4 regions of the Gracilibacillus sp. D59 genome follow, and region 4 is predicted to be linked to each of the others. Evidence: riboswitches for the same ligand, from Rfam matches in the RefSeq annotation. Region 4 holds a riboswitch; each other region holds the start of a gene.
What was found. A riboswitch is a leader RNA that binds a small molecule or an ion and turns the genes downstream of it on or off. The one in region 4 is predicted to bind cyclic di-GMP.
Positions count from the first base shown of each region.

Region 1 (7,960 bases), on a different contig from region 4:
GCATTATCCCAATTAGAAATCAAACAATCTTCTGAGTCTAACGTAAAGGAAACGATTGAGCAGAAGTAAACTCTCATGGTTAAGCTATATGTATCATCCATATAGCTCCCTAAAAAGGTGGGTGAATTATGTTGATAAAACCAAAGCTTTTTTTCAGTGTTATCCTACTGTTTTTCATATTATCTGTTCCTATTCAAGGAGCATCTAGTCAAAATAATATTATTGATATGAAAGGAACTTCTAGTGAGAACGGAAATCTGTTTGATCTGGAAAACTTAAAACCTGGTGATTGGGCTGACCGTGAAATCACTGTTAGTAATCAATCCAACAATGCTATTACTTATGATATAGATCTTCGTTATATAGATGGTTCCGAACTGTTCTATAATCAATTATCACTAGAGATAAAACAAGGGGATACTATATTATTTCATGATAAATTGTCCAATTTTTCAATGATTACTGCACTACCTTTATCAGCTAACAGTGAAGAAAAAATTGATTTTTCTTTAACATTTCCCGCTGAGTCAGGAAATGAATTTCAAGGATTAACAACAAATGCAGAAATTGTCATCACTGCATATGATGACACCGAAACCGAAACATCTTCCTTTCCGATCTCTACCGATAGTCAAACAGGAGGATCCCCACTACCAAGTACAGCAACGATTATGTTTAACATTCTTTTAGTTGGTGGTGCTCTATTAATAGTAGGATCATTCATTCTACTTTATCTCCTACGAAATAAAGTTGCTGAAGAATAGGTTCCATCACCTATTCTTTTTTATGTGAAAGAAATATATAAATAGTATAGAAAATAATTAGATAATGTTGTAAAATGATAGGTATATTGTAACAGGAGTCATCTAAAAGGCGTATGATCAATAGTAACGATGTCATTGTTGTATTCGAGGGGGATTGCCGGATGTCTATTGCAAAAATCAATGATTTAATTGATAACGAGAAATTTGAGCACCATTTCCAAGCGCTTTATGACCTGCATACTTTAACTCCTATTGGATATGAAGCATTATTGAGAACTGATTTATTTAATAATCCTGAAATTCTCTTCGAAAAAGCAAGTCATACCAATCGTTTTTTTGAGTTAGAAATGCGCTCGATTAAAAAAGCACTTATGTCATATGATACGATTAATCAAAGTACATATAATAGCAAAAAAATACTTATCAATGTTTTTCCTTCTAACTTGGCCGATCCTGAATTTATAGATCAACTAACTAATATAGTAGGCAAAACAAAACTATCAACGAATCAAATTGTAATTGAAATTAATGAATCCGAAGTTATTCAAAACGTCGACTATTTTAGTACTATTGTGTATGAATTACAAACAGAAGGCTATTTAATCGCAATTGACGATGTTGGGAAAGGGGTTTCCTCCCTCCAGGCAATTGTCGAATTACAACCAGACTTTGTGAAGATGGATCGATATTTTGCTAAGCATCTAGCAGAATCTAATAGAAAACAAGAAATGGTACGTTCCATTGTGACATACTGTTTAAATACTGATACGAAGTTTGTCTTAGAAGGCGTTGAAATTCTTGAAGATTTAGAAATGGCAAAGTCAATAGGTGTGTCAACTGTACAAGGTTTTTTATTGGCACGACCAGAACCATTACAAGTAATTAAAAAATATGAAACCGATGACGGAGAAGATAACAATTTTGCAGCGAAGTAAAGAGCAGAGCCACTGTGGTTCTGCTCTTTTGATATTGTAAATAGCTTTAATCTTCCTTCCGTTTGCTATTACTATTTTCCCTTGCCTGATTTTGAACTTTTGACGATGACTCAGCAGATTTTTCATCAGATTTGCTATTATCTTCTGCTTCCCACTCAGTTTCCACTGGTGTTTCAGGATCTTTTTGTTTTTGGCTATTAGACTGTTGATTTTGCTCCGCCTTTTCGAGTATTTCATTTGGTGGAGTTTTATCCATTGCATTATCTTTCTTTTTATCATTTGCTGGACTCTCATTTTTGGTTTCAGTTTTTTTGTTTTTTATGATTTTTTCGTTTTGATTCTTTTCTTCATTATTTGGTGCTTTGCCATTGTTCTGTGACTTGTTTTGTCCATCATTCTCTTTAACCTGCTGTTTTGAATGCTCTTTTTCAGATCCACTATTGTCAGAGTTTTCTCTAGATTTTGCTTGAGATGATCTGTTTTTATTTTTCTCTGGTGCTTCCTCTTTATTTTTTGATGAACTCAGGTTTTCTTGCTGATCATTTCTTGTTTCACCAGATTTTTCAGCTGCTTTTTCAACCATTTGACGGAGTTCTTTTATCGTCTTGTTTTTAACCTCTTCGATATCAACTTCCGCTTTGTTTTCCGTCATTTGCTGGTACAAACGATATGAATTAACGGACAGAGAAACGTTTTTTGCTTCTTGATAGTATTGTTCATTTTCGGCATAAACCTCAATTTCCCCACCAACTTGATTTTGGGCAAAAGAATGATGGAAAATTTCTTCTACTAAAAGCAATTTTTTTGATTCCGTCTTATCCTTCTCCTGCAAATCGATCAATGTCGTGGTAACAATGGCAGACGTGTCCTTCGATAAGTATTGCTTTTCTTTTAATTGTACAACAATTTCATTAATTGCCTTATCGATTTTTTGGCCTTCCATGTCCAAGTCTTGAATCACACGGTTTGCATCGTCATTTAACGCAACTATATCGAGCACATTGAAATCTTCATCTAATGATATTTCAATACTTGGATTGATATCAATCGCAAGTAGATATGCTTGTTGATTCGGTTGGAAAAAAGATCCATTCATAACGATAAACAATAAAATTGCTGCTAAAGATACAACGGGTAGTACCATTTTTCTATTCCATTGAAGTAAAGGGGCTTTTTTTATTCGGTACGTCACATACTCACCAATAACTGGCATGTCATGTTTTTCACGAGGAACATTACGAAAAGTACCATCATCACACATCAATACAATCTGATGTTGCTGAACCTCCATGACCACACCTTTGATTTTTTGCTTCACTACTTCTCCCCCCTTACTTTATCACTTATAAACGATTGTAAATTCTTCCATTCAGGATGTAATAAAATAATAATAATTGCGATAATATATTTTCGGTATTTTTCGATGGTTTTGACACGATATTTAGTTAGTGTTACAAAATCCTTAACCGGAAATTGCTTACGTCGAAATAATTGTTCTACCAGTGTTTCTCTTTGAATAAAATCTTCAGCTATTTGTAGCACTTTTTTTCTTGTTCGCTTCTGTTTTGGACTATATGATTCTAATTCCTCGAAACGTATATAAAAGCATGACAATTGATCATTTAAATCAATAATTTCTTCCGCTATATTGCTAATCCGTTCTTCTTGTTGATATTGTTTTACCGATTCTTGCACATGATTTGTTTCGAGAAGTTTTTCACCATTCTTAATTAGATCTTGATATTGATTTTCTTTTCTAAAAAAATCGATCAATTCTCGATGAATAATTAAATAGACATAATTAAGAAAAGTTCTCCCTTTTCCAGGATCATACGTGTCAATTGCACGGTTAAAGGCGATTAAGCCAATACTCGCCTCGTCATCATTCCATGTTGTAAACTTTTTACATACTTTTCCTACCACACTCAATATATATGGTTGATAATATTGAATCAGCTGTTCTCGAACTAATTCATTCCCTTTTTGTATCTCCGTGATGGAATGCTCGATGTCTTCTTGCTTCATCCTGCCCCTCTCCCTTATCCACTATTTCATGAGCACCAAAAAAGAAAGCTTTATCCTCAAAGATATTAATAGATGTCAAAGGATAAAGCATTTCTATATTTAATGTAAGCTATAAATAGTTAAGGGTAAAGATATTTTTGGAATTTTGTCGAAAAAAATCGATAATATCTTTATCTTTCCTTTCCTTTTTCTTTTTCTGATCTATCATTCTCGTCATCTTCTTCCGACTCTGCCTTAGAATCATCTTCAGGTTCATCATCATCTTCTTGCTCTTCTACTTCTTGTTCTTCTTTCTCTTCTTCTTTTTCTGCTTCTTCAGCTCTTTTTTGTGCCTCTTCTGCTTTTTTGTGTTTCTCTTCTAATTTCTTTTGTGCTTTTTCCGCTTTTTCTTCCGCTCTTTCAGCTTTTTCTTCTGCTTTCTCTTGTGCTTGTTCAGCTTTTTCCTCTGCCTTTTCTTCAGCTTTTTCTAATTTTCGTTGTTCTGCTTCGGCTTTTTTAATAGCTTGTTCCTGTACTTCTTCTGCTAATTTAGTTTCTTCTGCTTCTTCTGATTCATCATCTTCTTGTTCCTCAACGATATCTTCATTTTCCGGTTGATCTACGTCTTCTTCATCTTCATTTTTTGATTTTGCTCGAAGATAATTTTCTTCAGCACGCTTTTGATTCTCAAGTGCTTTAGCAATACCTGCTTTTGCTTGTTCTGGTAAATCATCGCGCTCTAATAAAGCTTGAAGTTTGATAGTACGTTGTTTGGCATTATCTCTTAATTCATCTTCTGCTTCATCTCGATCCTCCGTGCTTTCCTCTTTCTCTTCTTGATCGGAGTCTTCGTTTTCATCATCCGCTTCTTCTGAATCAGGTAATTCCACTTCTTCTACTTCGTCATCATCTTCATTTGCTTCTTCTTCTGATTCTTCCTGCTCTTCCTCTGCAGCTTCTAATTCACCTTCTAATCGATCTAAATATTCTTCATATTGTTCGATTAATTGTTCAGCTTCTTCAATATTACCTTCGTCAATTAAAGTTTCTATTTCATTCAAACGGTCACTCACAAACTCGTCTAATAATAGCGCTCTTTCGGTTTGGTCTTCTGTCAGTTCCAGCTCTGTTTCTTCAATTAATAGAGCAGTATCATATAATTCCTCATCTGGGGTAATCGTTTCCTCTACTTCATTTGCATATGCAGTATTTCCTACAACTAATACACTAATTGTTGCTGCCGATAACCATGTTTTTAGCTTCATATCAGCTATTCCCTCCATCTAAAATATTTGAATACTCTCATTGAATGCATTTATTTGCTTTTTATTTTCTTGATAATGCTGTTCAGGAGTCATGAAAGTAAAAATCACATTATGTTTCGAACCTTGATGAAAATATATATCCCCACGTATATTTTCATTTCTATTTGTTTGAACAGCTAAGTAATTCTCATCCTCTTCTATTAATTCCGCTTTTTTAGAAAAAGAAGATAGAACGTTCTTTTTTAATAGATCCACCGTTTGTTCTTTACTTACCGACGAAACAATTACCCTTGTTGTCCCGTTTGAAAAAACGATGTTCTGCTCTTGCTCAGCGGTGGCTTCTTCCTCAACTGACCAACCATCTACTCCACCGATTTGGAAAACATCATTTTCATACAGTACATCTTGCTTTTCTGCTTGTCCGGTATTCTCCCCAAGATCCGTGGCACTCTCCCCTTGACCACATGCCATTAAAAAGAACAAACAGGATACTATCAACACTTGTTTCAACGCTTCACCCCCATTCACTATCATTATCTCTTGGTAGCTGGCTGGCTTTGTGACCCTTCACATTAGCCCCTATAGCTTTGCGTCACTGTTTTTTAACAGTTTTGCCTTTCTCCTTTTTCAACTATCTATACGAAAGACTTGTATTGAAAAAGGGGGGAGAACAAAATTTTTTCTATAAAAAATTAAAATATAAAAAGTTAAAAAAAATAAATATGATGAACGTTCTAGTATTAGTAAACAGTTTTATATGACCTTAAAGAAGAAACTATTTTAAAAGAAACAAGTGACCCCTGACTTCTTTTGATAAAATCCACATTTACCTTAGTGTAGCTTGCTCTTACAAGTAGGTTAACTTGTACATATAATGACATGTAACAGAAAGGAGGAAAAACGTTGGCAAAACAAGCAAAACCAATGACGGCAGGTATGGCCAAGCAATTACTGGAGGATAATAAAGTTTATTTAACCCCTGAAGGAAAGAAAATATTGAGAAGTATCGTAAAAAAATAATCACAAAAAAAAGTGCGCATACTCGCTTTATTGCGCACTTTTAATTATATAAGCCGGGGTAAATAAAATTTTTGCCATTAAAAAGTTTTCCCTTTCCTACCCGCACATTAAAATTTCTTTATTTTAAGATATTTGATATAATAATCATATGTCTTTTTTACTATTTTTATTAGTAGGTGATTATATTGAATTATGGTTCTGATTTTATGAATGATTTATTTCAAAATGATACGTCTATTGCACCAATGTCTGAGACGTATTATGTAAAGGAGAATTTCTTCGGTGGCAGTTCTTTCGTTGACATTAATGGTAATCCTATTTTGGAAACGATGCCTAATGCTGCCGGTGGTGAAACATTCCATTTTGCAAATGGAGAAACAGCACATGTAAGAGAGAATGTTGAAGGTGGCACTACTTTTGACTTTACTGGGATTGACAATGACATTACAAGCCGTTCTTCGATTTTCGGACAAGAAAATTACTACCAAAATGGAGAGCATATAGGTACATTACAACCTAATTTCACTGGAGATGGGGTTGATTTTGTTGCTCCAAGTGGTGGTACTATGTTTAGCACTTCCGAAAACAGTGTGATAGGTGAATCTCAGGTTCATATAGATTCCTCTTTTGTTGATAGCGAAAGTTATACAAGTGGATTTGACTTACAAAACCATTTCAGTGAAATTGAAGCTGTATCATCACAAATCTCTAGTGCTGATTTAGGGACTGCGATGGACGGATCAGACGCACTTGACGTACTGGAGTTCTTATAAGATGGCAGTTTCAAAACTAGAAAACTATTTCAAAGACCCAGCAAAAGAATATGACTTGATTGTAAGTGATTTAAAGTCACGTTTGTCCCAACCCTGCTGGGAGGAAGTAATTGCATATGTCGACCACGTTACAGAAAATGCAATGAATCGTGTATGGGACCAGCTTCGCCATCGATACGAATCCTTAAGTAGATTGGAAGACTCTTTTCCAGACAAACCAACAACAGAAGATCAACAGCGATACATTCGTAACTTTTTTGATTATACCGATCCAGGGAAAGTATCAAAGGATTTGCAAACAGCATTAAGCTTTGATGAACTGGAATCAGACTACATACAATTTATACGAGCAATGTCTGAGGGTGAATATGGAGAAATTTTTCTACGCTATCAATACCCTTCTCCTTTTTTCAATGGGTTGCAACAAGGAATATTACTTCATATTAATAACCTGACAAATGCTTTAAAGAAATATACAGATAAAATTGGTCAGCATGCAATCGTTATGGATCGTGTTAAAAGTGATCAGCAGGGAAAATCCATTATTAAAGGTGGTGCTTCACTACTTGGATTGTTAGTTGGCATCCCTTTTGCTGGGGCTGGTGTTGGTGCTTTAATGGGAGACGATAGTGAAACTCAAATCCATCAATCAATGGATAAGGTAATTCAAGGTTGGAATCATTATATTGATAGATTTAATTCCTTTTTACAAGAGCTTGAGCTTCATTACAAACTGGCAATGATGGCTCTTTATGGTGGTACCATCATACGGGTAAATGATCAATTTGCTACACAACGATTGACCTTTAGTGGACTAGCTCTATTAACACCGACATATCAACTAACCATTACAGAGCAGGAAATAGAAGAATTAACCGTCTGGACGAAAAAAACAACCAACGGGATTCAACATTTATTAAAATATAGACAGTGGCAGGAAGCTATTCAAGTGTCACAAAAACTTTTTCAATATGTAAAAAATAACCCGGTTAGTACCAGAGTTGAAGTCAAGGATGGGCAATCTGCCATCTACCTCGCACATATGTACTATTACATTAGTTATCAAGAAGCTTTATTGGAAGAATACAAGAATGGTCATTTTGATAGTTTTTATAACACGACGAAACAATTATTTCAGGAATTATATCTGTATATACTTGACAGCGATGTGAAGCAATTGGGATTTCATTCAATGAGTG
Region 1 is NZ_JBQQCK010000006.1:226,743-234,702, forward strand. Features, by position in the region: gene sipW (signal peptidase I SipW) at 1-69, shown strand, start outside; gene ACTWP4_RS12590 (LPXTG cell wall anchor domain-containing protein) at 129-764, shown strand; gene ACTWP4_RS12595 (EAL domain-containing protein) at 926-1,699, shown strand; gene ACTWP4_RS12600 (anti-sigma-I factor RsgI family protein) at 1,746-3,017, opposite strand; gene sigI (RNA polymerase sigma-I factor) at 3,017-3,724, opposite strand; gene ACTWP4_RS12610 (DUF5667 domain-containing protein) at 3,895-4,968, opposite strand; gene ACTWP4_RS12615 (hypothetical protein) at 4,987-5,478, opposite strand; cyclic di-GMP riboswitch class I at 5,508-5,594, opposite strand; gene ACTWP4_RS12620 (hypothetical protein) at 6,174-6,761, shown strand; gene ACTWP4_RS12625 (SH3 domain-containing protein) at 6,763-7,960, shown strand, end outside.
Region 1: another riboswitch for cyclic di-GMP. It lies ahead of ACTWP4_RS12615 (hypothetical protein); the one in region 4 lies ahead of folE (GTP cyclohydrolase I FolE).

Region 2 (7,960 bases), on a different contig from region 4:
ACCAGATGGAAACAGGAGAAGAAAGACGTTTTTTGTCGAAAAGTCTTTATTTTTTGTAAATTCAGTCTCATTTCTCCATATATAAACATATTAACCATTTATATTATTCCGAATATTTTCTTCTTTTTAAAATAGACAGGCTCTTCTCCCTGGACCACATTACCATCTGAGAGCACACTCATATTTTGCTGTAATAGATATAGCTGTCCAAAATCATTGTATTTTTTTATGGTATTCCAAGCTGACTGTAAGTAATAGTTAGTTTCTTCCGATGTATCTGAACCCAAGAAATGGACGAGATTATGTTGTATCAATTGTTTAGTAATCTTTTGCAGTTTCTTACCTTTTTCCCCCACAATACTCTTCGCACTCACTTGTACTAGTACCCCGTTTTTCACCAAACTATAGAGTAAATTAGGATTTTCTTGAATAACCACATTTTTTTCAGGAGTTACCAACACTGGTCTATATCCTTTTAATTGCAATTCATAGCATAACTGATTGGTATATTGTGGAATGTGATCATACATTAATTCAACAAAAACGTATTTTGTATCTGTTCCATAAGTGAGTAATCTGCCTTTCACCAAGTCATCTTCCATATTTCCATAAATACGAATTGTTTGTCCAGGAATGATTTCTACTGCTATATTTTCTTCTTCGAGCTGTTGGTTAATTTTCTCGACAAGATTAATAATAGAATCTTTATGAATTTCTTGATTTCCTTGTATGTATCGTGGTGATGCAATGATTTTTTTTACTCCAGCTTTTTCAGCTTTCTTCACTATAGCGATTGACGAGGTAATATTTGACACACTTTCATGATTAATTGGAATAATATATGGATTTATATCCAACATTAGTATCACCCTTCCCTGTTATTCTACCAACTAAACAAGACTTTAGACCTGTTCTATATAAAGAATAACATATCCGTTATAAAATGGAAAGGAACAATTCAAGATATTATTGTTATTTATATCCATTAGAATTTACTTTGATTTTTATGGGGGTTCCATAGAAGAAGAGTTTTAGCGCTTCGTATAAAATTATACGAAACGAACATATGTGATTTGATATTGATTTGCGCAGAATAAGGGTAGGAAATAGATAACTGGAGGTCTCACAGTACCTTTATATTTTCATAAAAAAAGCCTTTCGACCAATTTAATATTGATCGAAAGGTTTTTTGGTTAATTTCCGTAATAGTAATAGTGACCTTTTTTCTGTTCTCGGTCATTTAGCACAACACCTAACAATTTCGCGTTACCTACATCTAATAACTCTTTTGCTTTGGTGGCAGCATCGTATTCTGTCTGGTTACTACGAACAACCATTACTGCACCATCACAAATATTAGCAAGAATTTGGGCATCAGTTACTGCTAAAACAGGCGGAGTATCAAAGAGTACTAAATCATAATCCAAACCGGCATTGGAAATAAGATTTTCCATCGCTTTGGAACCTAATAATTCAGATGGGTTCGGCGGGATCGGCCCACAAGTTAACAAGTCCAGCCCTGCTACATCACTGCTTGTAACTGATTCTTGCAAACTTGATTCGCCCACTAGCACACTGCTTAATCCTCTTCGGTTATCGATTCGAAAAGTGTAGTGCAATGTTGGTTTACGCATATCCGCATCAATTAGTAATACTTTCTTTCCTTGTTGCGCAAACACAATTGCTAGATTCGCTGTCGTTGATGACTTTCCTTCTGATGGTCCTGAAGATGTTACAAGCATCGTTTTTAATTCCCCATCTACAGAAGAAAATTGTAAATTCGTTCGAATCGTTTTATACTGCTCTGAAATTGGAGAGCGTGGGTTCATTTTCGTGATTAAGTGCCTTACATTCTTTAATTTAGACTGTTTTTTTCTTCTGGCCACTTACGCTCCCCCTCTCTGCTTTTTGATTGATGGAAACAGGCTGTCCTAATGACATCATATCTTTTTCCTCAATATGCGACACTACTCCAAGAATCGGCAATTCCAATTTGTCTTCTACATCTTGTTCGGTTTTAATCGTATTATCTAAGTATTCAAATAAGAATGCTAGTCCTACCCCGACCATTGCACCAATCACAATAGCGATTGCGATATTTAGCATAGGCTTCGGGTTGACAGGTTGTGGATTTGCTGGAACAACCGCTTCTGATAGAACATTTACATTATTTACATTCATTAGACCCGGTAATTCTTCTTGAAAGATTTCTACTGTTGTATTGGCAATGTCTGCCGCTACCGCCGGGTCATAGTCAGTTGCTGTCAGCGTTACAACTTGAGAATTTTGCGAGGTGTTTAACGATATTTTACCGCCTAACGCTCCTGCAGATATCGTTAAATTCATCTCTTCCACCACTTGATCTAGGATACGATTACTGGTGATAATATCATTATACGTATTGATAATCTCTACATTAGATCGAATCTGATTAAGGTCAACACTTTCAGATTCGCTTGTATCTTGATTGACAATAAATTGTGTACTAGATTGATAGGTCGGTGTTAAAATAAAAAAACTGATGACGGCACTGATACCGGCAGCACCAACAATTAATAATACTATAAGTAATAGACGTTTTTTCAGGACTTCGAAAATTTCTTTGAGTGATATCGTTTCTTCCATTATTTCGTAACCTCCGCATAAAAGTTCTTTAAGATGAATTTTCCCATGACATTGTATACGAACACATCATAAACGGAATTATAACATAAACCGTTTTTATTTGACATAACTATCTTGAGATTTTTAAGTGTTTTTATATGTCATAATTGTCATACACACAAATAAAAAGCCTATGCAACCCTCATACACAGGCTTTTCTTTCATTAAGATACATGGAACCATTGATTTTTTAATGCGGTGATCACTGCATTTGTTCGATCAGGTACTTCTAATTTTCTCAGGATCGAACTGATATGGTTTTTAACCGTTTTGTCAGTGATGTATAATTTCTGGCTGATACGATTGTTACTATATCCTTGAGTTAAGAGTTCCATCACTTCCCACTCACGATTTGTGAATACACCCACTGGTCGTCTTTCTTTACGGCTATGGATTTCACGGTAGTCTCCCAAAAGAATTTGCGTGAGGTCTTCATGGATATAATGATGCCCAGACATGATCTTTTGAATTGCATGAATAAGTTCTTCCTTTTCCATTCCATTGAAGAAATATCCATTAAGATCCATTTTAAATAACTCAGTAAGGTCTTGATGGTGAGTATCTTCTGTCCAGACAATTATCTTTTTGTTGTTTTTCGTATATGTGTTAATTAAGCTTATGGTATCAGTATCTGTGTCAATATCAATGATGAGCAGGTCGATAATATAATCTCGGAGTTTTTCTTTCTGCTTCGGCTCAACCGCAATGATATCATACGCTTTAAACTCGCTTGAAAGCACTCCTACTAATCCTTCTCGATATATAGAAGCTTCTTTCAGTATAGCTATACGCATTGATATTTCCTCCTGTTTCCTTTTTTGAAAATAAAAAGGCTATTTCTGAATAGTACAGAAATAGCCTAAATAACTTTTGCATATGTTTGAACAATTTAGGTAACCAGGCTGCCATAGGTAAATTGAACCCCTTAGACCCTAGGTTTTGCGACCTACTTTTTCAAGTAGTTTGCCTTTTTCTTACTATTCACTTCTGTTTTATATAATACCGTTTTCCTATATTTATTTCAATAAGTAGGAAGATATATTTGTCAAAATAAACCTTTTGGTTTATTTAGTGTAAATTAATTGGAAATTATACAGGTTTATATACTCATATTTTTTGTTCCTTTTTGTCGATATATGTTTCTTGTTGTTGATGCGAGAAAGTTATTTTGTTGTTTTTTGTGGATAATTATCTATTTTGACAATTCATAAGTGATATGACGCAGAGAGTAGTATGATATTCTTATGCTATTGACTAGTTATAATCGATATACCGAACAAATTACTGCGCGATTTCATACTAATACTCTTATATGAATTATACCAATAATGCTCTTTTAGTTTCAAAAAATAAATTGCGTAGCTTTTGACTACGCAATTTATTTAATCGTAATAATTATGCTTTTTTCTTTTTTTGATAGTAAACAACGCCACTACCTAAGACTAACAATATCAAACCTACTATCAGAAAATTGTAAATGGAAGTACTTGTGTCTGGCAAGTTACTTTCAGCTTCTTTTGACTTGTTTTGGCTATTATCAGAGGATTTATTGCCATTATTTCCATTACTGCTGTTGTTGGAGTTATCTCCGTTATTTCCTTTCCCATTGTTGTCAGAATTGCCTCCATTATTACCGTTTCCAGCATTGTCTGAGTTATCCCCATTGTTACTATTTCCATCATTGTCAGAATTGTCTCCGTTATTACCTCCTCCACCGTTATCACAATCTTCTTCACATGTAAGAGCAACGGTAGCTGTGTCTTGAATTTCATCATACCCTACAATTACGGTGTAATCGCCAGCTGTATCTCCATTAGCAGTCGTCGGAAAACCGATAGTTGATTGGAATTCACCATCTTCGACCGTTAACACATCCATATAATAAACAGCTTCATCAGGTGCAACAATTTTAATTAGTACTTCTTCTAACTCTGTCGCTGTTCCTGACACTTCAAGCTCTTGACTTGCCCTGATTTCATTCTTATCCATATCCAAAGATACAGCTGCAGCAAATACTGTCATTGGCATTTGAGCAATCAACAACGTCATGAAAAGTATCGAAATAATACGTAATTTCACTTTTTCTCCTCGCCTTCTAAATTCATCCCCTTATAAGAGAATCAATTATGCTAATGTTTCATTTTCACGTAATCATTAGGCTACTTAACAATATTAGAAAAGATCATTTTATCAATATTACCAACATATCGAAGTTCTGATGTAGTAGAACCACTAAAGACTACACAAATGGTCTTATTGCCTGTCAGTACTTTATCTAACGTGGCACTGGCTGTTTGATAAGTTCCCCAACCACTTCCTGTATTGGCTAGATCAACTGTCCCAATCAATTCACCATCTTTGTCATCTAATCGAATCTCCGCAACTACATCATCAGGTGCTTTTTGCGAGGGAGCATCATACACTATGTCGACATACTTTTTGCCTGCATCTCCAAAATTGACATCGTTGAACGTCAACCATGCACCATCAAATGTGTTCGCAACAACTGTTCCACCATTGTTTCCTTCTATTTTCAATGGGCCATTGTTGAATGAATTTACTTCGTCTGTCCAATTACTTCGATTCTCTAACTCTATTACTACATTATCTTCCGCTTCTTCCTGGTTGAAAAAGCTCGCATTATCAAAATTACCGATATATTTATAAGTAGAGTCAGTCGAACCTTTGAGTACGAAATACACATCTTGTACACCAGTTACGTTCTCATCCAAGGAGGCAGTAACTGTTTGATAGGTTCCCCAGCCCTCACCAGTTGGTGGTACTTCAACTGTGCCGACTAACTTCCCATCTACTGCATCTAAACGAATCTCTATCGTTGAATCAGATGCACTGTTTCCTGAGTTACTGGCATATTCCACAGCAACATGACTGACACCTTCACTACCAAAATTCATTTTTTCATAAGCCAACCATGCACCATCAAATGTATTTGCCACTTGCTCGCCACTTTTTCCATTCTCTGTTTTCATCGGGCTATCATTAGCGGGATTATTTTCAGTTGACCAATTATCATTGTCTTCTAATTCCAGTTTTTTATAGTCAGCACGAACATCCTCATATGCCAATGTAAAACGATCAAAATTACCAATGTACGGTTGACTACTGTTTGTGTCACCTTTCATAAGGACAAACAAATCTTGTTTACCTGTGACGACTTTATCTAAATAAGCCGTTTTCGTCGTATAGCTTCCCCAACCATTGCCAGTGGTATCTAATTCTAATGTGCCAACTAGCTCGCCCTTGGTGGAACCGAGACGGAATTCTAAGCTACTTCCAGCTGGAACTCTTGATGTCGGCGCATCATATTCCACCGTAATTTGGTTTGTACCCTCTATACCGAATTCTACATCCTGATAAGCAAGCCATGCGCCATCAAAAGTATTTGCTACTACAACACCACCGTTATTTGCTTCTGTTTTCAGTGGACCATCGTTAAAACTATTAACATCAGAAGACCAAGCCGTTCTTGCTTCGAATTCAATCTCTGATCCAAAGCTATCATTTCCTTGTTCTCCATCCTGATCCTCGTCTTCTGGAATTGGCAATGGATCAAGGTCGTTTCCTTCATCTCCATCTTCTTCCTCTCCATTATCAGGATTTTCGGGACTTGGTTTTACACCTGGTACAGGTTCTGACTTTTGTTCTAATGGTTTGGCAAGCCATAAAGAGTCGTAGATATTACCATTGAATTCATCTACTAGATAAACATTGATATCGTATTGTTCTTCATCGACGTTAAATAGTTGAGTGAAATCAAAATCGCCATTTTCTACAGGAACAGTATTCGTCATCCATGCTTCGTCGTTCTCAGTCATCAACTGGAATACAACGGTAGCAGATTCATCATAATCCCCTGTTAAAGTACCTTTCACATTTACTTCTAGATTACCTTTTTGAGCAATATTGACATTTAAATCATATACTTCCCAAAGCATATCAGCAGTAAAAGGATCCTTTGAAACTAGAACATCTCCATACGCCTGATCTTCACCTTCATTCGCTTTCACTCTCACTTGAACCTGACCTGCTTCGTATTCAACTGGTCCTACAGTTTGTGGATTGGAAGTAGCAATATGCCAATTCTCCCCACCATCAAGACTGTACTCATAGTCTAACGCCCGATCAAAACCTTCAACATTTGTCCAACCAAATGTATTCTCCTCATCGTCTACTTTTCCATCTGTAGGAGCATCTGGGACCTCCATTTTACCAACTGATTCTAAGCTGAAATCAAAAGCAATATCTGAACTTGTCGCATTTGTTTGATGAACCTCTGCAGTAATGACGTTTTTACCTTCTACTAAATACGACGGATCAATCGTATAGCTATTCTCGTCTCGTTCATCATTTACTGTGCCATTCGCATAAGTGTCGTAATGGACTTCCCCACTTGGCATGTTCGTTCTAATAATTTCGTGGCCATTCAAATAAACAATCGCTCCATCATCACGTATCAAGCTCGCTTCTAATCCCATCATATCTTCTACGTTTTCTACCTCAAACGTTTTACGGAAATAAGTAGTTACGTATTTATTTCCACTATCAGGACCATAGCTTACTTCTGTGTTAACATTGTCGTATCTGTCATATCCAAGCATCGCTTGACCAGATTGCCATTCACTGTCATCAAAATCAATCGCTGTCCAGTTAACTCCCGCTTCTTGTCCTTTATCAAAGTATTTCCACTTTGATTCTTTTGAGATTAATTCATTCCTAGTAATCTTATTATCTACTTCCTGAGTGAAGTCTGTTGTTGGTGGTGTAGCATCTTCATCAGCTCCCCACTCATAGTTAGGCTCTGCACTCATTTCGAATTCTAATGTTCCACCTGCCATGACATCTTCATAACCAAGAAACGCTTGATCAAAGTTTTCTCCATTAAATTGTGCTGACTCAATAAAACGATTATCACTCGAAACGTTATTTGCCTTGATTGTAAATGCCTTGCCGTTATCTAAATGTAATGTCATCTCTTCAAAAATCGGTGACCCTATTAAGTAGTATGGATCTCCAGGGTTGCCTGGAAATAGCCCCATTGCACTGTAGATAAACCAGGAAGACATGGCACCTGCATCGTCATCCATTGACATTAAATAACCTTCAGGGTCATCACGATATACACGTGATTCCATTGGATACGCATATAATCCATGATTATGATACTTCTGGGTTACTTCTTCTGTTGTGAACTCTCTTGCATAATATTGTGTTAAATATGGCATTCCTAAATAGTTAAATAAATAAGGAACATGAATATCCGGTTCATTAACCGCCA
Region 2 is NZ_JBQQCK010000001.1:617,875-625,834, forward strand. Features, by position in the region: gene ACTWP4_RS02770 (tyrosine-protein phosphatase) at 99-860, opposite strand; gene ACTWP4_RS02775 (CpsD/CapB family tyrosine-protein kinase) at 1,194-1,886, opposite strand; gene ACTWP4_RS02780 (YveK family protein) at 1,861-2,625, opposite strand; gene ACTWP4_RS02785 (LuxR C-terminal-related transcriptional regulator) at 2,829-3,458, opposite strand; cyclic di-GMP riboswitch class I at 3,554-3,642, opposite strand; gene ACTWP4_RS02790 (LPXTG cell wall anchor domain-containing protein) at 4,060-4,743, opposite strand; gene ACTWP4_RS02795 (GH92 family glycosyl hydrolase) at 4,824-7,960, opposite strand, start outside.
Region 2: another riboswitch for cyclic di-GMP. It lies ahead of ACTWP4_RS02785 (LuxR C-terminal-related transcriptional regulator); the one in region 4 lies ahead of folE (GTP cyclohydrolase I FolE).

Region 3 (7,960 bases), on a different contig from region 4:
AGTTCGCTCCTGCAAAAGTGGATCTTCAGATCATGCTATTCCCTTAGGAGTCGAAACGGTCGGCCTCCTCTATACCTTTTTCTACAACGAATATCAGAAAAAGCATATTGCTTTTATAACCATATAAGTGATACAAGAGCCATTTTTTTACACTTTTACGAGGGTTAATAACCCAAGCTACTAGGTCTGACAAATGTTGTAGCGCATGCATGGCGCGAAGGCGCCCACTTCAACTCCTGTGGGACTCGTTTGCCCTGAAGATCCACTTTTTTGAGCGGTTTTTGCTCGAAAAAGTTAGCTGAAGGGCAAACCCCACGGAAAGGGGAGTGGGCAGCCGGAGTGGTGATCAAACGGTCGATATATTTCATAATGACTACTAATAGTAATATTCACAGACCTACTTAGCATATTGTTGTAAGACGGGGCGGGTTTTGCCTAGTTTTTCTTATGTTGATTTCTGTAAAGACTGAGCATAATATAAGTTGATAAAAACTACGAACGTACGAAAACTTGTCTTGGGTTAGTTTCCTTCGATTCTGGTTTGTGATGAGTGCTAGAATACGTTCTGGCAGAATACTCTGCTTTCACCCAAATGGACATAAGTCAACATCTGCTCAAGCAAGCTTTCGACTCCTAAGGGAACTGTAACCAAAGTGAGATCCCACCGTGAACGGTCTTTTAGTGAGTGAGGAGGCTGCAGAACGCGAAATATGTTACAACAGCGTATCCCTAGTACTCATTTCTGAGAAGAGAGAAGGGAGCAAATCTAAGGGGAATTACTACGGAGTTTATGTTTACTGCAGTATAAAATAGAGAAATCTTTTTAAAAGAAAATTAATTGAAGACTATTCATTTGATTCGTATTTTCCTAATTTAGCATGGGGAGGTTGGTGATCTAGTATTTGAACGTCTATCCATACTTTAATTTCATCATTCTTTTCAAGTTTTTCTATATCCTTCATGTTCTCAACTGAAATTAATATTGTACCATTGTAACCATATTCAGTAATGGTACCTGATTTAATATTCATTCGTATTTGATTACTATCCTCAAAAGATACAACAATCCCAATAAAATCAGGAATATCTGAATATAACTTTTCTTCAGAACAAGCTACTATAAGTAATGCCAAGATCAACAAAATACACCTTTTCATTTCTTAGCTCCCATAAATACTTATTATATTAAATTATTTTAACATTAATCATAAATGATAAAAAACAACTGGTTAGCAAAATCGAAATGCTATTACATTTTATGTATTATTAAATAGAGTTGCGTGGAAAGATAGTTCTATTTTAAAACCAGATACTAATACAAGAAAATAAGCAAGCTGAATAATTCTTGATCAAGCATATTTCCTTGGGTACCTACATATAGTTTATTGAGATGCTAGTACGCCTTAGCTAAGCAAAAGAAAGGGGGAAGTGCTTTGCAAGAAACTTTTACTTTTAATATTCATGAGGCAATAGCTTTCGATAAGGATCAACAAATCCAAGAAATGCTAGGCATTGGATTAGAACCAGTGATATCAATGGAAGAAATAGGTAATACACTTTCCATCAGAGGTGTGATGGAACTGAAAGGAGAGTATATTAAAAACGACACTCCTGATGAGAGTGAAGAACGACTAACTGACGCAACTTACGTGGAACGCGTAGAATCTTTATCTGATGAAGTCAACGAATTTTTTCATAAATTCCTTATTGATGTATCGATTCCAATGGAGAGAATTCCATCTTTAGATGATGTCTCTATTGAAGTAGATCATTTCGATTATGCATTAGATTCTGCGAATGAAATGCTAATAGAAGCAACCCTTGCTATTCATGGTATAGATGAAACGCAAGTTCAATCTGAAATTCAAGAAGAAGATACTCTGCCAGCTTTCGAAGAAAATCGCATGGAAGAACAACAAGACGAAACAGAGGATACATTTCATATTAAAGTAGATGAAGAATTGGAAACTTCACCGGAAGAAGAGAAAGTTGTTGCTATCAACAGTAAACGAAGTGATCAGGAATCAATGGAAGTAGTCGATAGCATAGATGAACAGGAACCGGAGTTAGTTAGAGAGTCAGAAGAAGATGTCGTTTTGGAAAGTGAAGATGAAGAACTGGAAGAAGAGGAAGAAAAACTTCATGTCCAAGCGAGAGAAGAGCGGACAAATGATGATACATCCTATTTATTGAATATTTTCGCAGGAGAAGAAAGTTCAAACTATACTCGACTAAAATTATATATTGTGCAACCTGATGACCAGATGCAAACCATTGCTGAGCGTTATGAAGTAACTCCAAGACAAATTATGAGAACGAATCGTCTGGAAGAAGAAGATGTATCTGCAGGTCAATTAATTTATATTCCAATAATCTCAGAGGAATAAAGCTTTAATCCCTTGGTGCCAGTCAAGGGATTTTTTGTTTCATATTTGGAAGGAGGAAACAAAATGGATTGGTCAAAAATTATAGATGGATTTCAATTACAACCGGAAGAAATCGAGCAGGTAACTGAAAGAGTGTTTAAAATTAAAGCGAATTCCCAACAGTATGCTTTGAAAAAGTCAAGACTAAATCCTGATGATCTAGGAAGATGGCAAGCGATTCAACAATTTATACAACAAAAACAGATACTTGGCTTTGTTCCCATTCATTATGCCAAAAATAAACAACCATTTGTACAGGATCAAAAACATATCTATTACCTGATGCCATGGGTGGAAAAAGAGTACATGGATCAACCAGTTGATGAGTATGCAACTACTATGCATGCAATCGGTCGTCTTCACGCTGCCACTATGGATTATCATCAGATTGCACCACTGAAACAAAATAAGACTACTATCGCGCAACAATTTCAGCAAGAGTTAGCTACCTATCGGGATCAAATGTTGAAGTACGTTCGATATTTTGAAGCAAAGCGTTTTATGTCCCCATATGAGTTACAAGTTTGCATGTATTACCGGGATATAGAACAAACATTCAATCAACTGGAAAGGTGGCAAGAAATTTATTTGGATGTAATGGAAGAAACCGAGAAGATGAAATATTCATTATGCCACGGAAATATACAACCTTCCCATTATGTCAATACACAAACCAACACGTATTTTTTGAATTGGGAAGATGCTTTTATGACTTCTCCAACATATGATTTAGTGAAATATTATCAATATTTATTTCAATTCCATGACTGTGATATGGGGAAAATAACTGATTCGTTTTCTATCTATTGTCGTTATATTGATTTATCGGATTATGAAAAATCTTTATTAGTTTTACAATTGCTTTCACCATCTAATTGGATTCAAGAGGTACTAACAAGTATGCAGGCATCCAGAAATAAAAATAATGTAACATGCTCTATTAGAATTGAACGGGAATATCGTAAGTTATTATTTGCATTTCAGTTACAGGAATTTATTTATGAAACATTAAAATCAGAGCAATTTGAAGAAACTTACTAGATCCATTCTAATTGAAAAGCAATCAGGATACCAATCAAAATTCCTAACAATAAAACATCGAACGTTGTTGGTATAAATAAAGTTCGTATCCCCTGAAAAATCACGATTGGAGGAGTGCACCGTTCACAAATTAATATCCATTCTCGAGCCCAAGGTGGTAGACGATAGCGATAATAACGAGCCAAAAAATCACCTCATTCACGATAAAATAAAGAAATGTATATTGTAGCTTATGCAGCGAAAATCGAAGCGTACACCTATTTGCAAATTTAAAAGAATTTTTTTCAATAAAAAGATTAACTATGTATGTGACGTTTGTAATTTCATAATAAATACCTAGTCCCATTTTCTTAAAACAAAGTTGTCATGCAGGAATATTATAGATGAATGTCGAATATATACATGATAATAGGTAATATGGAGTTAATGAAATGTGTCGGTGTTCTTTGATGGGGGTGATAATATATCATATCTTAATAGTGAAGGGTTTATGATTCATTACAAATGGCTTCATTCAAATGAATCAAACAAGAAAAATGTACTTGTTTTGCTTCATGGATTAGGATTGCATCTTAATTCATGGGGGCCTATTTTACCATTGTTAGAAAGGGATTATGATATTCTTCTGTTGGATTTACCAGGACATGGGCTTAGTGATTATTCTGGTGAGAAGCCAATACTAGACCGTATGTGCCGTGATCTAAGGCATTTAAAAACTTACCTCCAAATTAATGAATTTCATCTAATTGGACAAGGTTTAGGTGGTTTTGTTGCCATTCAATATGCCCATCAGTATCGAGAAGAAATTCTTTCATTAACATTAATCGCAGTTCCCATTAACTATCCTAAGAAATTGGGAGAGAAGCAAGTTACCAATCGAAAAAAAATTAGTAATCATTCTAAGAGCCTAGAGGTGTTGGGAGAAGAATTAATTCCACAGATTTGTTATAATACCACGGAAGAAAATAAAAGTATATTAAGAGAAGGATATCGTAAAGTTAACAAAGAAGTCTATTTTGAATTGTTTAATACAAGTCATATTGAAATGGCACGGAAGCAATTGCAAGCGATGAATAAGCCGTTATTGCTTTTAGTTGGTTCAGAAGACCCTGTTTACCCTCCAGAACTATTTAGTGCGACATTAAACGCTGTGCCTTCTGCAAGGTTTTTAACCGTACCTGATGCATCTTTTGTCGTTCAATTGGATCAACCATCTATCGTGGCGAAATGGATACATCAGTTTATTCAACAGAAAAGTATTAAAAATAAGGTTAAATACAAATATCTATCTGAGTTAAAATTTGAAATGGAGAGAGAATTAGAAGCACAAATTGAACGACTGGATAAGCGTGTAAATCACATTTCCGTTCTTATGTTACACCGTTTTGAAGTTATTATAAATGGTCTGGCTATTGTTCAAGGTTGGGGTAAAAGAAAAGCAAAAGTAATTTTTACTTATTTAATTTTACAGAAATCGGTTACAAGAGATGAGCTTTGCGATGCTTTTTGGCCTAATTTATCTTTAACTAAAGCTAAAAATCAATTGAGGGTCTCTTTACATCATTTAAAGAAAATACTTGAGCCTGCTCAGATAAGTCAAGATGAACCAATAGTTGTTACAGAAAGAGAGCATGTAGTAATCAGTGGTACTATTAATACTGATTATTTAGTATATCGGCAAAAACTTGAGAATGGTTTAAAATTGTCAAAGGGAATCGAAAAAGTTGAGATATATGAGGAATGTCTAAAAATTGCTTCAGATAATTTTTTCCCTGGTCTTTATGAAGATTATTTTCAACAAATTTATCATCAACTAGAACGAATTTGGGCCGGAATGGCAGAGTTTCTTGTAGACTGGTATCAGAACATAGGTGAAAAGCAAAAAGAATTACAATACAGAGAACTTTTGGAACACTTCGGTTTTAAATCCAGTTTTGATACCTAAAATGTAATTGTAATGGAAGTGTAATGATAGGAATGGTATGATAACAAGGTAACCATAGATAAAATCATATCCTTATTTTTTGAAGTTATATGTTGTACAGAAATGATCAGAAAAAGGCAAACCTATTGAGAGGTAGGGACGCAAAGTTACAGATCCGTATAATAATACATAAGTTTTCGGATGGCTGAGCTGCCTGAAATACTGTAGTGTATTTTAGGAGGGGAATACGTTTATGCCAACAAAAATAAACGTTGATTATGAATGGATTTACTTGATGGCAAAAGCGAAAGAGAGTGGTTATACGATAGAAGAAGTGCGTGAATTCCTAAAAAAGAATGAATGTAAATCCAATGTGTAATACAACGAATAAAACCCTACCTAAAAGTGGGTTTTTTCTTTTTGTTTAAAACTATGAATGTATAGACGAGGATGTCTAACATCGAGAAACTAAACGAATTATCGAGAGATTTATTCCGCATCGATGGTTAACCACTTCCACGATATAATTAATGTGTTATTGTCTCAAATTGGGGTATAGTTTATTATAGCGCAAATTGTCCATAAAACCCTGTGATGGAAGTCTCACTTTATTAGACGAGGGAATTTAATTTTGATATACTGACAGCGATTGATATGATACATACAAATTGTAAAAAAGGTGAAAACTATCGTAGTTTATTATGGGTCTAAAACAGGAAGGGAAGGATTCGATGATAGGAAACAAACCTAAAATAGTTGTACTTGGTGCAGGCTATGCAGGAATGATGACAACTAAGCGATTAACTCAACAATTTTCACAAGAAGAAGTTGAGATTACATTAGTTAACAAACACAATTATCATTATCAAACAACATGGTTACATGAAGTTGCTGCAGGAACAATTGATGTCAATCGTTCTCGAATCATGATTTCAGATGTCATTAATACTCGTCGAGTAAATTTTGTGCATGATACGGTTATAAAAATCAATAAAGAAGACAAAACAGTCCAACTAGAAAACGGTGAAATAAGCTACGATTATTTAGTCATAGGTTTAGGTTTTGAAAAGGCCACATTTGGTATTCCTGGAATGGAAGAGCATGCTTTTTCCATTCAAAGTGTTGATACGAGTCGCATGATTCGAGATCACATTGAGTATCAGTTTGCTCGTTATCGTAATGAGACAAATCCAGACCCAAGTATGCTAACAATTGTCGTTGGTGGTGCAGGTTTCACCGGCATTGAATTTTTGGGTGAATTAGCAGAACGTATTCCGCTATTATGTAAAAAATATGATATTCCACGTCAAGATGTGAAAATTATTGATGTTGAAGCAATGTCAACGATTTTACCTGGATTTAATGAAGAATTATTAAGTTATGCGAAAGAATCTCTAGAATATCGCGGTATAGAATTTAAGCTCGGAACTATGATAAAAGAAGTGAAAGCTGATTCAGTTATCGTCGGTGAAGATGAAGAGGAAATTACAGCAGGTACTATTGTCTGGACTGGTGGTGTACAAGCTAATCGTATTGTTGGAGAATCTGGTTTTGAATTAACTAAGGGTAAAGTTAATGTGGATGCAACATTACGTGCTCCAGGCCATGACGAAGTGTTTATTTTAGGTGATTGTGCATGGGTTATGAATAACGAAACTGGCAAACCATACCCTCCGACTGCGCAAATTGCTATACAAGAAGCAGATGTTTGTGCACATAATATTAAGACCATGATTTACGGAGGTACATTACAGGAATTTAAATTTGATGATAAAGGAACGGTTGCATCTTTAGGCGGAAGTGATGCAATGGGTACTGTATTTGATGGCAATAAAATATATGGAATGCAGGCAAAAGTGATGAAAAATGTGATTGATGACCGTTATCTGTTCTTATTAGGTGGACCAACACTTGTACTGAAAAAGGGTAAATTTCGTCCATTTTAATAGAACTATAATAGAGGAGGAAGTCGAATGAAAAATACATTATTTTATACATTATTAACAGTAGTTGCAACCATTGCTTATGTTTTCGTTTCTAGAAAAATGGAAGATAAGCGAGACTTTCGCTAAAGGATGAGAGCAGATACAATGGGTGTCTGCTCTTTTTTATACTATTTATTTGTAGACAGATACAAATAATAGACCAAGTATTTGGAGGGAACAGAATGTTTTCGATCAATCAATTGGTTTTTAAAGATATTTTAACCGTGAGGAAATTAGACATTGAGTCAGGTAAAGTTTACTGTTTATTTGGAGAAAGCGGAAGCGGAAAATCAACATTATTAAAGATGTTTAACAGTATGCTTACTCCTGACCAAGGAAGCATTACATATAAAGATGAACCGATCACAGATTTAGACCCAGTTCAATTAAGAAGAGAAGTCGTAATGCTTGGGCAGGACCCTGTTGTTTTTGATGGGACGGTTCGTGATAACCTTTTAATAGGCCTGCACTTTGCAGATAAAGAAGAAGTAGAAGACTGGGAGCTTACCAAATTATTAAAAGAGTTACATGTGACTAAAAATTTAGATGAAAAAGCTGATAAATTATCAGGTGGTGAACAACAG
Region 3 is NZ_JBQQCK010000012.1:8,898-16,857, forward strand. Features, by position in the region: gene ACTWP4_RS17575 (hypothetical protein) at 846-1,157, opposite strand; gene spoVID (stage VI sporulation protein D) at 1,434-2,387, shown strand; gene ACTWP4_RS17585 (phosphotransferase) at 2,451-3,467, shown strand; gene ACTWP4_RS17590 (hypothetical protein) at 3,464-3,652, opposite strand; gene ACTWP4_RS17595 (alpha/beta fold hydrolase) at 3,901-5,412, shown strand; cyclic di-GMP riboswitch class I at 5,518-5,609, shown strand; gene ACTWP4_RS17600 (anti-repressor SinI family protein) at 5,645-5,770, shown strand; gene ACTWP4_RS17605 (NAD(P)/FAD-dependent oxidoreductase) at 6,123-7,337, shown strand; gene ACTWP4_RS17610 (ABC transporter ATP-binding protein) at 7,559-7,960, shown strand, end outside.
Region 3: another riboswitch for cyclic di-GMP. It lies ahead of ACTWP4_RS17600 (anti-repressor SinI family protein); the one in region 4 lies ahead of folE (GTP cyclohydrolase I FolE).

Region 4 (7,960 bases):
CCAAAAACTACAGTTTGTGGTGGAATTACTAAGAATCGATCATTCTCTTGGCAATTTATTAAGAGCTGAATATCTTCTGTTCCTACCATAATTGCCTCTTGACTCATAACCACACCTTTTGGTATTCCTGTACTTCCTGAAGTAAATAAGATAAAGTGACGATCAAAATCATCAAGGACAGGTTCAACTCCATTATACTGCTTAGATTTCCAACCTTCCTCTTCATCAGAGGCTTCAAACACCTTACATTTCAAGTTGTTTTCGATAATACAATTTTCTATTAGGTTAGAATATTGTATTCCATTTCCGTCCTTAATTGTAAATATGATATGAGGCATTGCACTAGACAATATCGCAGTTAAATCGCCCTCTCTAAATTGCGGACTTAAAGGTACAACAGTCCCACCTAATTGATTAATAGCAATCACTAACGAAACATACGACTTTGTATTTGGTACTAACAAAGCAACCCTTTTTCCTGCTAGATTTGTATTTTCACCAATTAAATTCATAAAAAACTGAGTCATTTGTTCAATGTCATTTACTGTTATATCTTCCGTGAATGTACTAAAAACTATATCTTTAGTATTGTCATTAGTAAAACTAAATTCTGCTAATGTCTTCATATCTCTTTACCTCCAAATAATGAATGATATAGTTTACTTGGAGTAGAAAAACTATCAGAGTTAGTAAAAATTTTAAAATCACTTCCAGTATTGTTAGTAATTTCAACCAATAGATTCACCATTTGAAGGGAATCTATTCCTAAGTCGTTTTTAAAAGAAGCATTCCCTCTAATATCCTCTACAGATACATGACTTATCTCTGAAATTAATTCTTTAAACTGTTCGAATGTCATTAATAACCTCTCCTGTTAACCATTTTTTTGACAGCTCTCTGATTTCTTTTAACCGATAATTACAGCAGTGCCCTTCATCTGGATATTCCATTATATACTTGCCTTCTGGCAAACTATAATATAAAGAATAGATATCTTCTTCTTTTACAAGAACATCCTTCTTACCGTGAAAAATCAATACTGGTTTTGTAAAATTTCTGTCACCTATATCAGGCAACATCTCTAAAGATTTTTCGCCTATTTTTGACATTCTTCCTGAAAAATACTCTGGAAATGCAATATCTTTTGACACAGCTGGACTAACTGCAACAGCTTTACTGACTTTTGGATGCTCACTACCTTTGATAGACCACATTGCACCTGAGCTCGTACCAAATAAATAAAGGTCATTTTCAGGTTGAAACTCATTAGCAAACGTAATTACTTCATCTAAAAAGATTTGCCAACGATCTGTTGTTGCTTGTAATTCTTTAAACGTGTAAGTCTCACCTTGACCGGGTCCATCAAATGTAAAAGTAGCAAATCCTAAATCAACAAAATGTTGCTCATATGAAAATAGTTCTTCTTTTGTAGAATCAATTGGATTGATAATGATTATACTTCCCTTCGAACGAAAAGGAATTCTAACCCTTCCATAACAAGCAACATCTTCTACCACTACTTTTTCTCTTGAAGGTTTTACTACCAACAATTCATCTGCTTTAGCAAAAGTTTCAAGTGATTGTTGGTACCATTCTCTTTTTTCGTTATTTGGTTCTGGAAAAATCCAATGGGAAAGATTGAAATAGAGTGCCGAAAGTCTATAATGCCATTTTGCCTCTTTCCGATTACCAGTGTTATTAGCTAGTTCTGCCTTTTCATTATGTTTATTACCATGTTTATCAAAAAAAGCTATCCATTCCTGTAAATTAGTAACTTCTAATTTAAATTGATGGGCAACTTCTTTTTCCATACCATGTGCAACCCATCGATCCCAAAATCCAGGAAATAACCTTGCAGTTACAATAGTTTTATCAATTGTTTTATCTGAACTTACTTCCTTGTCACTCATCCTATTTCACCCTTCCCATCTAAAAGTAGTATTAATGTAGATCCATTAGAAGATGTTTCTAATATCACTTGCTCTGCCATCTTAATCATTAATGAGAATCCCTGGCCTAATGATTCTTTCGTTGAAAAACCCGCTAACAAGGTTGTCTTCGGTAAAATATTGAGAGGAAAACCTGGGCCATTGTCCTCTATAATGACATGAAATACGTCATCCTTTTGGTGAATGAACATTTTACCGTCGTCGGCATGCTTTATTACATTTGTTACGGCTTCAGAAATAATCAGGTTATAGCTCATAACTTTTGAATTTTTTAATCCAGCATTAGTAAATGCTTCCTTTGCAAGATTCCTTGAGTAAGAGATATCTTGCCGTTCTTTAATATCTGCTTCACATAAAAGGTTGCCTGTTTTATATTGTTTTATTTTCGCTTTATCAATCAGCAAAAAAGCTCCTTGTGTCGCAGAATAGATGACATCGCGATACACTTCCCATACTTGATCTTTCTCCTTATCCATTTCAGTGAGTGTTTTGCTAGCATGTACTTCATTTAATGTTCGTAACAATACATCACGAAAGGGCTTCGGATAATCTAGCTTTTTAATTTCTTCCTCTATTACATCATGATTCGTAATCCATCCTAGCCCTAGTTGTGCTAATTGATATAATTCTTTCATCTTCTCATCAGTGATGTTATCGATGGAATGTAGAGAAAATGATTGTAAGAATAGTTCTTCTTTTTTGTTTATGTCCATCCCATCTGCTAGTTGATATACAATCCAGCCAATAGTTGCTTGTTCGTTCATCTGCATAAAAGATTGAAAAGCCAAGGATGGTGATAGTTTCTGAGAAGTTTGTTGTTCTACAGCTTCGTTTCTTTTACCTCGTCGTTTGGTAAAAAGTCTTTTCATTTCCCATTTATCCTTTGTTATAGAATACCGTTAGGTGGCATAATCGTTATTTCATCAACCACTGCTTGTTGTGGTTGACAAATCAAATAGATTAAATGCTCTGCGATAGATTCGACGGGAATCATATTATCGACGTCTAAATCGAAAGATACATGATCCCAAAAAGAACTGTTGATTGCACCTGGTAAAACAGAAGTAATGCGAACACCTTCTCTTCTTAATTCTTGCTGCAGTACTTTCGTTAAGCCATGCACCCCAAACTTAGAAGCCGTATATCCTCCGTTCCCCGGCAAAGCAGTTGTGGCAGCTATTGATGCAAGGTTCAGAATTTGCCCTTGCTTCTGATCTCTCATCACCCTACCAAAATACTTGCATGTTAGATATGTTCCTCTTAGATTTACAGCGACCATGTTGTCAAAGTCTTCTGTTGAAGATTCAAGGATATTGTCAAAGGTACCAATCCCCGCAGAATTTATTAAGACATCAACTCGTCCAAATCGTTCCACACTTTTCTTAACAAAATGGTTTACTGAATCTTCGTCTGTCACATCCACCGGGAATGATGTAATATTTTCACCTTCGAATGATTGCTGTAAAGTTTCAATGTTTCTTGATCCTAGCACAAGCTTTGCGCCATGATTTGCTAGTGATATTGCTGTTTGTCTGCCGATACCTTTACTCGCACCTACAATCACGATCACTTTATCTTTTATCTGAGAGAAGTCCATTAAACTGACACCTCTTCTGTTCCTAAGTATTCAAAATAATTTTTCTCGGTTTCCCAAAGGCCTATTTTATAAAGGTTAGATATATGTGGTGATAACATATCATAAATTACTTTTGCCATTACCTCGGATGTTGGGTTCAGCCCTTCAAATTCATTTGTATCTAAATTTAAATGTTTATGATCGAATTTATTTAAGACAACATTCTCCACAATCTCGTCCAATTCAGCCAAGTCTACGATCATGCCTGTTACCTGATCTGGAATCCCTTTTACAAATACATCTAAATAATAATTGTGACCATGACCGTTTGGATTATTACATTTACCGAAGAGCTTTACATTCTCTTCATCCGATAACTGATCACTATGCAAACGATGTGCTGAGCTAAAATGATACTTTCTTGATAACGTAACCATATCTTCTTCCCCTTTCTCTGCATATAAATATGGATTTTCATGTAACCGGAGTTGATGTAACGTACAGCCTTTTAGCTGAGGAGCGATCGCTTCCCACAAATAGCCTACAATGTTTTCTGTTGTTGGAATGTGTGTCATAAAAAAAGGATGTTCTTTATTTAGAAATTTCCCGTCTAGTTCTTTCTCCACTAATCCACCTACTATTTGCTTGATATCTACCGTATTAACAACAATCCCTGATTTCTGATTTAGGTTGCCTTTTACCATTACTTCCAATTTATAATCGTGACCATGACCATTTATATTACTGCACAAACCGAATATTTGTTGATTTTTTTTTTCGCTCCATGTAGCAATGCGATAACTATGCATCGCAGAAAAGTCAATTCTCCTGGATAAATATAGCAACAGTGTCCCCTCATTTCTTACAGTTTTTATAAGCTCTTTAAAAATTCGTTAACTAAGGTCGCATCTTCCGTAAATACTCCTTTTTTGACCGTAGTTACTGTCGCACTTCCTGGTTTCTTGACACCCCTCGCACACATGCATAAGTGTTGTCCTTCCAAAGAAACGATTACGCCTTTTGGTTGTAGTACATTTTCAATGGCCAGTGCTATTTGATTAGTCATTCTTTCCTGTACCTGTGGACGCTTAGCCGTTAATTCTACTAGGCGAGCGAATTTACTAAGTCCAACGATACGTTTGTCTGGGATATAACCGATATGTGCTTTTCCAAAAAACGGAATCAAGTGATGCTCACAAAATGTATAATAATCAATATCTTTTACTAAAACGATGCCTTCATAGCCCTCTGAATCGAAAGTCGTAGTTAGGGCGGTCTCAGGTGGGGTTCCAACTCCTTCAAAAACTTCTTTGTACATTTTTGCTACTCGCTTCGGTGTATCTAATAACCCTTCACGATTTGGGTCTTCTCCAATTGCTTCTAGAATGGAGCGAACATTACTTTCTACATCAATAGCGTTTAACACCTGTTCTGTCATATAAACTCCCTCACTTTCTACGCTTCGATAATGCTATACGTTTGGATCACTAGATTCAGAAAGCAATTCCATGATCCTTTTTTATATTAAAAAAAGCCCACCAAAAAAGTTTGGTGGGCTCTCAGTGTGAATTAGTAAAAAAGGGTATACTAATCCATACTCAAATAAACCATCCTTTTCGGTAACCCGGCTGTCATAATCTTGAGACCTTAGACCCATAGGCTTTGCGTCCTCACCTTTCAATGAGTATGCCATTATCGAAGGTAATATTTTCGTTATTATCCTTAGGTATTATTACTTAGGTTTATTCTAATGAATATATGTGTGGGTGTCAATATATATTTTATTCCAGGATAGAATCTTTTTTTATAGTAATAAAGAACTAGTTGATTTACCGAAGTAAGGGAGCTATTTTCATAGCTCTCTCTAGCAAATCGTACATGATCATGTCACTTTGGTTTGTTCAAACATTTATAAAGTTAAAGCTTCAAAAAAAGTCGAGTTTCCCCTTTTTCATTTTGGGCCATCTGAATCGTGGAACATGCTTTACCATTGTTTCAAAGATTATCCCCCATTGTTGTTCCGATAAAGACGAAACTGGAAAATCATTTTTTATTCCAAGATTCCTTTTTAAGTGCTTTATTTGTGGTGGTGTAAATACCCCTCTTAATGCCAAATCAATAGATAATTGTGGGTTTTTAAGCACATAATCCGCCATTCCCCAAAAGATTAAATAATCTGCAATTGGTACAATCGGTCTTACTTTTCTATTTATTGTAATCAGAGCGGAATCTACTCGTGGTGGTGGAGAGAAATTTTTCCTTGAAATTCCTTTAACATACCGTATATCAAACCACATTCTCCAAGCGATAACATATGGATTTTTCACTAACCTTGATGTAAACCTTTTAGCTGCACCTTTTTCCATCACAATGACACCTCGTTGGAAATTACTTAATGGATTATTAAGAAGTTTCTTCATAATTGGTGTGGTAATAGAATAAGGAATATTTGACACAACAATAAACTTTTCCTTTGGCAAATATATTTTCAAAATATCTTGATGAATAATTGTAGTATTCGGACAGTTCTCTGTCTTTATTTCTAAAATATTTACAAACTTTTTATCATATTCTACTGCCAAAACCTTCCCAGCTCTTTGATTGAGGATTGTAGTTAAAGCGCCTTTTCCAGCACCTAATTCCAATACAGTTTCGTCTATATTCACCTTGGTTAGGTCTACAATATCATTGATCAATTTCTTATTATGCATTAAATGCTGTCCTAAAAAGTTTGGACTTTTCCCGTGGCTTCGTTTTTTTCTCTGATACTTAAGCTTTTTCTTGGTCATATTATATCTCCCTTTCTCAATTTAAAAATAAAAAATCACAGACAATCTGCCTGTGATTCGGAGTAAAGGGGAGAAGACCCATCCTTATTAGATTCCGGCGTATTAAAAGCCGCTAGCAAATAAACCTTCACAAAAGAAGGAAAATTAGACATAATTAAAGAAAGGCAGAATGATCTGCCTTTCTTTACATTACATATTTTTGTTATATGAAATGAAGGTTATTAAAAAAGGACAGACTGATCCCGTTTACTCTGTGTACAAAAACAGAGCCTTTGAACGTATTTAATTACTGGTTCAAAGTTTGGAAACGTAGTCTGATGTAATAAATCATTTTTTAATAATCCTCCTAAAAATTAACAGTACATTGTCATTATATACTCACTTTTAGAATAAGTCAAAGTAAATATTTATCTAGGAATGATTTATCACTGAATTTAAGGGACAGAAAGCCAGTTATTCTGTTGTTAGAATAACTGGTTTTCATCTAAAGCTTTAACTCATCCATTTGCTACAGTTCCACTACAGCTTGTGAGATCCGTCCCTTTACACCTAGCTTCTGCATGGTATTTACTAAATGATTTCAAGGCTTGTCCACCATAAAGTTCTGCTCGATTCTTTTCATTACCCTTACTGCTGACGCATTTTCCGATTTTTCACACCAACTGCCACAATAAACGCTATAAAACCACCAAGGATTACAACCATCATGGAGATAAAGAACCAGTTAAATCCGGTATCTTCTTCTAAAATAAAGACATTGCTGGTTTCACGTTCTAAAATCATTTTATGTGTACCATCATTTTGTTGTCTGACGATGTTATCTTCTAGCAAACCTCTCAGTTGCTTATCATCACCAATACCCTCCAATGAGGCAACCTGTGTTTCGGTGTCATTATTAATCGCAATATACATCGTTTGATTTTGATCACTTCTTTTATAAACAGACATAGCACCTGCTTGAGCAACTAGTTCTATGTCTCCCTGCTTTAATGCAGTTGATTCTTGACGGATTGACGATAACTTTTTCAAATGCTGAACAATTTCTTCATCTTCTTTATTCAACTCAGCCATGCGGTGATCTGGTTCATCTACACCATTATCCATAGGCACTTCCACTCCCTGATAGAGAAAAGAAGATCCAGGTAGAGTATAAAGTAAGGTAGAAGCAAGTTTCCATCTTGTCACAGGGTGAAAACCTTCCTTCACTGCTTCATGAGCCAACCGTGAAGTCATCGCAGATTCGACGTAGTGTACACCACCCATCTCTTGTGAAAATAATGGTTCAAGAGACTCTCCTGGTTGTTTTAGGATATCCACCGCTTGACTTTGGAAGTCATGATCAAGTGCATTCTCATCATCTTTTCCATCTACTAACAAAAATGCATCCTCATTTTCTTCTTGGATACGTTGTCGCAGTTCATCGATCAAGGATTGTGGTGTTTGTTCATTTACATAAACATGAAATCCGTCAATTCCCGCTGTCTTCATCCAATAAACCGCTGTTTCAAGAAAATATTGTTGCACGTCTTCATTTTCTAAATTGACGGTAGGCAATTCATCGTCTAATGGGTTTACAGAAGGTTCAGATACCCAATCAGATTGTTCATTTACCCAAATATGTTTATTATCAACATGTGTTAATACAA
Region 4 is NZ_JBQQCK010000013.1:18,147-26,106, forward strand. Features, by position in the region: gene ACTWP4_RS18310 (class I adenylate-forming enzyme family protein) at 1-626, opposite strand, end outside; gene ACTWP4_RS18315 (acyl carrier protein) at 623-859, opposite strand; gene ACTWP4_RS18320 (alpha/beta hydrolase) at 840-1,910, opposite strand; gene ACTWP4_RS18325 (ATP-binding protein) at 1,907-2,818, opposite strand; gene ACTWP4_RS18330 (SDR family oxidoreductase) at 2,836-3,546, opposite strand; gene ACTWP4_RS18335 (6-carboxytetrahydropterin synthase) at 3,546-4,370, opposite strand; gene folE (GTP cyclohydrolase I FolE) at 4,397-4,963, opposite strand; cyclic di-GMP riboswitch class I at 5,141-5,226, opposite strand; gene erm (23S ribosomal RNA methyltransferase Erm) at 5,451-6,314, opposite strand; partial or broken gene ACTWP4_RS18350 (helix-turn-helix transcriptional regulator) at 6,823-6,894, opposite strand; gene ACTWP4_RS18355 (alpha-amylase family glycosyl hydrolase) at 6,942-7,960, opposite strand, start outside.